Regions from separate parts of the Dehalobacter sp. genome, predicted to be linked through region 1. Evidence: predicted binding sites of a transcription regulator. Region 1 holds the regulator's gene; the other holds the start of a gene.
The links. The regulator NrdR, encoded in region 1, represses ribonucleotide reductase genes. The targets are predictions, from matches to a motif close to CACNANATNTNGTG.

Region 1 (3,423 bases):
CTTGAAGAGCTCAGTTTTCCGCGTCAGCAAAAAGACAACGGCCTTTGTCTGGCTGATTATGTCCGTCCCTGGAATAAGCTTGATGGTCAGGAGCAGACGTATGATTATCTTGGTATGTTTGCGCTGACTACGGGCCTGGGAATTAGAGAAAAGGCCGAGAATTACCGGGACAAGGGCAAATACCTGAAGTCGTTTCTTCTTCAGGTTCTGGCCCTGGAGCTGGCTGAAGGATTTGCTGACATCATGCATGAAAAGATGCGTAAAATCTGGGGGATTGATAACGGCATCCGGGTTTCTCCGGGCTACCCGATCTACCCTGCACTGGAAGAACAGGCCAAGCTGTTCAGACTGCTGAAACCGGAGGAGATTGGAATAACACTGACAGAGAATTTCATGATGGACCCCGAAGCGTCTGTTACCGCTGTTGTTTTTTCTCATCCCGAAGCTAAAATATTTAATATTAACCGTTGATCTCTGTAGTAGATGCTAATAGATGCATGAAATCCTGTCTCGAGACTGAGGCGGGATTTCATGCGTCTTTGTATCGTCAACCAGTTTTCATAGAATCTTATTATCTGTGTTCGGATTTTTCAAAAACCATGGTTTTGCCTTCTTCTGTTAAAGAGACTGGAAGCATAATTCTGATTTTGATCAAATAGTTCATAAGGATTTTGGACAGTTGGATTTTGAACAACAGGTTGGGCAAAGGTACTCGGAGTTTCCGGGGTAGGAGAAGGAACGGCCGGCCCGGGGACAATCTGGTTCAGCGGACGGATTCCAGTCGGGAAGGACTGAAGATTTTTACCAAAGCTAAACAAGCCTCTCCGTGTTTTTTGACGCTTTCTGTTTTGCTTTTCAATCTTTTTTTCTGCTTTGGTTTGTTTTCTCCCGCGTACACCTGCTTCAGATTCTATTCCGGTTTCTGTTCTTTTTGTCCTTTTTATACCTTTACTTGTATTAATAACTGTACCTGAACCTGAACCTGTGCTTATTCCAGTACCAGTACCATTTCCTGATCCTGAACTTGGTCCAAGTCCTGATCCTGTTTCTGTCACCATTGTCTTTATTCCTGTGCCACTGTTTGCCTGGGGATTTCCGGGCAAGAGGAATGAAGGGGGATTTCCTTTGAAAATGACTTTGTTAATAAGCGGATAGCCGACCCGGTTCAACAAAAAGGTACCGGTCTTACGGGCCATAGGAATACCTATTCTTTTAGCAAGTGGAAGTCCGACTTTCCTGGCAATGGGCATGCCAATCTTTTCAGCAACGAGGGGACCAACTTTACCGGCGATGTATGGCTGAAGTTCCCTCAGTACAATCGGTGCAACTTTTTGCAGAAGATAGGAGGGTTGACCAATACTCATGGGGATTCCTCCTTATGGTTATAATGGAATATATTTACAATAAAAGGATATGTTTTTTTGACGGAAGTGTGTTTGTCTTGATTTATTTATTTTGCAATGATTTGGGACTTAAGTAATGTTTTGCATGAAATATCCAAGAACTAAAATCGCAAGCAAAACGTAAAATAATCCATATAGAAGGCCTTAGATGCATAAAAACGCCAATAAAAGGCGATTGCTTACTATATATAGTATTGATAAAATAAGAAATATACAAGATATAGGAAGGATGAGGGTATTGCGCTGTCCTTTTTGCCAGAGCGACGACACGAAGGTGCTGGATTCCAGACAGATTGAGGAAGGTACGGCTATCCGGCGCAGACGGGAATGCGATGTCTGCACGAAGCGTTTTACGACGTATGAGCGCTACGAGGATTTTCAGCTGATTGTCGTAAAAAAGGATGGCAGAAGAGAGCCCTTTTCCCGTCACAAACTGCTGTCAGGCTTGAACAAGGCCTGTGAGAAACGCCCCGTGTCTACCGAACAGCTGGAAACAATGGTTACCGATATCGAAAGAGAAATGCGTGATATCAACGACCGCGAAGTGCCGAGCGAATTAATCGGCGAAGCCGTCATGAAAAAACTGTTTGCAGCAGATGAAATTGCATATATTCGCTTTGCTTCTGTTTACAGGCAGTTCAAGGATATTCAGAAGTTTATGGAAGAGTTGAACGGACTGGTAAAGCGCCGCAAATAAAACAGTCCCCCAAATTGAGATCCTTGCGGTAAAGACAAGATATCCATGCAAATATATATATATGGGAGCAGGAGGACTAAGCCATGTACGTTGTGAAAAGGGATGGAAGAAGAGAAATTTTTAATCAGGAAAAGATTTGCAAGGCGGTAGAAAAGGCTTTTATTGCTACCGAGACCCCCAATGTCACCAACTGGGCGAAGATTGTTACCGACAGGGTATTCTCGGAATTGGAAGCTGCTTACAGTAAGAATGAAGGCTTCCAAATCGAGCAGATTCAGGATAAAGTTGAAGATGTCCTGATGCAGACAGGAAATACTAATGTTGCCAGAGCGTATATCCGGTACCGCTTCCAGCATGAAATCATTCGAAATCAGGAAAGCGCCAAAAACGATAACAATAAATTATTCTCTGATTACCTGGGGCTGGGAACCTGGGAAATCAAAGAGAATTCCAATATGGGATTTTCGGTTCAGGGGCTTAACCGGTTTGTAACCAGTAAAGCGACCAATGCTTTCTGGCAGTCCCTGCTTCCGTCTGAAGTCGGCAAAGCGCACGATTCCGGTGCTTTGCATAATCATGACATGGGAGACCTTGCTCCATATTGCGTCGGCTGGGATCTCAAAGATCTGCTTCTGGTAGGTTTTAGGGGCGCGGAAGGCAAGACGACCTCCAGACCGGCCAGACACTTTCGTTCCGCACTCGGACAGATCGTTAATTTTGTTTATACCTTACAGGGAGAAGCTGCCGGTGCTCAGGCGCTCTCCAGCTTTGATACCTATCTTGCTCCGTTCGTCAGAGTGGATAACCTCGATTATAAACAAGTCAAACAGGGAATTCAGGAATTTATTTTCAATGTCAATGTCCCGACCAGGGTAGGTTTCCAGTCTCCATTCTTTAATATTACGCTCGATGTGCGGGCGGCCGAATCGGCCATCAAAGATGAGCCCGCTGTCGTTGACGGCAAATTCCTGGATACGCCGTACCGGGAATATCAAGCTGAGATGGATATCATCAATATGGCGTTCTGCGAGGTCATGCTCGAAGGTGACGCTGACGGTAATATTTTTAGCTTCCCGATCCCGACATACAACATCACGAAGGGCTTTGACTGGAACAGTGAAGTATCGAGAGCGATCTTCAAAATGACCGATAAATACGGAATCCCGTATTTTGCGAATTTTATCAATTCCGATATGAATCCGGAGGACGCCAGAAGTATGTGCTGCCGTCTGCGTCTGGACAACAGGGAACTCAGAAAACGCGGCGGTGGCCTGTTCGGAGCCAATCCGCTCACAGGAAGCATTGGAGTTGTAACCCTGAACC
Region 2 (3,423 bases), on a different contig from region 1:
TTCCCTGGAATCAGTGGTGGACATGATATTGCTGTATCCCGACATTTTTAACAGTTTTTCAAGTAACAAAATATTTACAGAATTATCGTCGACGATCAGTATTCTGGCCCTTGAAATACTATCAGTATTTATCTTCATCCGCCTCCCAATCTTTCACAAATCAACTGCTTATTAATGAGGAAATTTCCGGTCAGCCGGCCACTATATCTTAATATACCTTATTCTTATGGGAAATTCTAGATAAAAAATGTTTATCCTTGGAATCTCTACAAATTTTTTAAAATTTTTGCAGAAAATAAACAAGAACAGATATATTCAATATGATCAGAACAGGGATACCGTATATAAAGGCCTTATGCTTGGTTTTGTGCCGAAAGAAACGCATGGCCAGATAGATCCCCGGAGCACCAAATATCAGTCCTGTAAGAAAGAAACGGCGTTCAGGGACCCGCCGGCCTCCCCGTTTGGCCTTATATTTGTCCCACCCCATAACGGAAAAACCATAAATATTTACAAGGACAATGTATCCCCATATAAGCCAGTTATATTCCATATCTGCAGCCTCCTTGCTCAGTTAAAAACCATTTATGACCAAAATCATACCATGAATGAGACAGGAAAAAAATACGCAGAGAAATGCTTGAAAAGATATTAGGACTAAATAGGACAAAATATAAAGATATAGGACAAAACATAAAGATTAATAGAAAAAATGCTGAGAAGTTTGAAAAATTAGCCAGAATACTTTATACTTTGTTTTGACAATTTGTATTTTTTTAGTTATACTAAGTATTGCTCGTTAATATTTGAGGGATTAGAAGACCTTCTCGACTGCCTCAGGCTCAGGGAAGATGTCGAATCAACTTCCAATGAGGCGGGTAATAAATCTAGGAGGTCATTTATGTATAATGACAAAACACTAAGTTGTAAAGACTGTGGCCGTGAATTCACTTTTTCTGCATCCGAGCAGGAATTCTACGCTGAAAAAGGATTCACGAACGAACCAGGCCGCTGCCCCGAATGCCGTTCAGCAAGAAAAGCACAGAGCAGAAATGGTGGCTATTCGCGCCCTCAACGTGAAATGTTCCCTGCTGTTTGTTCTGCTTGTGGCAAAGAAACCACAGTACCTTTCCAACCTACTGGTGACAAACCTGTTTATTGCCGGGATTGCTACCAACCCCGCTCCAGAAACAACTGGTAATTTAATTGTTATCAGACCCTTCCGGGTATCTTACCCGGGGGGGTTTTTGTTTTGAGAGCCTATTTATTTTTTATGATTAATTTTTCCATTTGACCCCTTGACTACCAGATATAGTATCTGTAAACTTTATATAGTACTACTTGTAGTTTACTAACCGGATTTACAGTCCGAATGAATTTTGGAGGTATAAACGTTGCGTAACAATACGGAAGTTTGGAAAAAGTGGCCCAAAGCCAATCTTTCGCCGAATGCCAGAGTTGTCCTGGAACGGAGATATTTGAAGCAGGAAAATGACCAAAAATGCGAGACGCCGGAAGTGATGTTTTACCGGGTTGCTTCGGTCATTGCCGGCGCTGAAGAAAAGTATGGTAAGAATCCGCAGGAAATTGAAGATTTGACCAAAGAATTTTACACGGTCATGGCTAATTTGGAGTTTATGCCGAATTCGCCGACACTGATGAATGCCGGGCGTGACCTTGGACAGTTAAGTGCCTGCTTTGTTTTGCCGGTCGGGGACAGTATGGAGGATATATTTGATGCACTGAAACATGCAGCAATTATACATAAGTCAGGCGGCGGAACAGGCTTTAACTTTTCCCGGCTGCGCCAGAAGAACAGCATGGTGCGTTCCACTGGAGGGGTTGCTTCCGGTCCGGTTTCGTTTATGAAAGTCTTTAATGCCGCTACGGAGGCTGTCAAACAAGGAGGAACAAGACGCGGCGCCAACATGGGCATTCTTCGGATCGACCACCCGGATATTCTGGAATTTATCAGCTGCAAAGAAGATAACCGAGATATTAACAACTTCAATGTTTCGGTTGCTGTAACGGAATCATTTATGAAAGCTGTGGAAAATGACACGGAATATGACCTGATTGACCCTCATTCTGGAAAGTCGGCAGGTAAGCTCCCCGCCAAACAAGTCTTCGCTAAAATTGTTGACCACGCTTGGCGGAACGGTGAACCAGGCATGATCTTTATTGACCGGATGAACCGCGATAATCCGACGCCGCATATTGGCGTGATTGAGGCTACCAACCCCTGTGGCGAACAACCCTTACTCCCCAATGAAGCATGCAATCTTGGCTCCATTAATTTAAAGCTTATGGCGGCGGAAAAGGACGGAAAGACCGTAATTGACTGGGAGCGTTTAGGCTATGTCACAAGGCTCGCGACCCGTTTTCTTGATGATGTGATTGATATCAACCAATATCCTCTTCCCGTAATCGAAGAAATGGTCAAAGGAAACCGGAAAATTGGCCTGGGTGTTATGGGTTTTGCAGATTTGATGATTCTTCTGCAGACATCCTATATTTCCGAAGAAAGTACAGCCTTCGCCGAAAAGATTATGGAATTCATCCGTACCGAATCCCGTATAGAGTCCCAGCGACTGGCCAAGGAACGCGGTACCTTTCCTAATTATCAGGGTTCCATTTATGACGGCAAGATCGAATTACGCAATGCTACACTGACTACAGTTGCCCCGACAGGGACGATATCGATGATCTGCGGTGCTTCCAGCGGCGTGGAGCCGCTCTTTGCCGTGGCCTATACTAAAACGGTCATGGACGGTACGGCACTGATTGAGGTCAACCCGCTTTTTGAAGATTATGCGCATAAGTATGGCTTTTACTCAAAGGAGCTTATGTCCAAAATTGCCGAACGAGGTAACGTCTTCGGTTTGCCGGAAGTCCCGGAATGGGTACAGAAGGTCTTTGTTACCGCGCAGGAGATCTCTCCTGAATGGCATATCCGAATTCAGGCTGCTTTTCAAAAATATACGGATAATGCGGTTTCCAAAACTATTAATTTTGCAAATACAGCTACCTGCGAAGATGTTGCCGAAGCGTTTCGTTTAGCCTTTGAGCTTGGCTGCAAAGGAATTACGGTCTATCGGGACGGCAGCCGTGAACAGCAGGTGCTGTCTGCCGGAACGAAAGAAACTGCCAATCCGGCGGCTGATTTCAAAGCCACAGCTGAACCTGAGACGACTGCAAAGCTCGAGACCACCACTGAATCTGAAGCAACCGCTTCTGCACCGATGCCTACCATCAAGCCGAGGCCCCGCCCGCCGGTGACTGTCGGCGTCACTGAAAAGATTAAAATTGGTTGCGGTAATCTCTATGTTAGCGTAAACGCCGATGAAACCAGTATCTGTGAAGTGTTTACCAATACGGGAAGAGCCGGTGGCTGTTCTTCCCAATCGGAAGCAACCTCCCGCC

Region 2: the regulator NrdR is predicted to act here: its motif matches at 1,304-1,317, upstream of OKX56_RS14555 (vitamin B12-dependent ribonucleotide reductase).

The regions. Positions count from the first base shown of each region.
Region 1 covers NZ_JAPDHR010000047.1:21,704-25,126, forward strand. The annotation lists gene metH (methionine synthase) at 1-471, shown strand, start outside; gene OKX56_RS12010 (hypothetical protein) at 591-1,364, opposite strand; gene nrdR (transcriptional regulator NrdR) at 1,642-2,100, shown strand; gene OKX56_RS12020 (ribonucleoside triphosphate reductase) at 2,184-3,423, shown strand, end outside.
Region 2 covers NZ_JAPDHR010000062.1:90,204-93,626, reverse strand. The annotation lists gene OKX56_RS14570 (HD domain-containing phosphohydrolase) at 1-138, opposite strand, end outside; gene OKX56_RS14565 (DUF1294 domain-containing protein) at 278-553, opposite strand; gene OKX56_RS14560 (zinc-ribbon domain containing protein) at 902-1,201, shown strand; gene OKX56_RS14555 (vitamin B12-dependent ribonucleotide reductase) at 1,395-3,423, shown strand, end outside.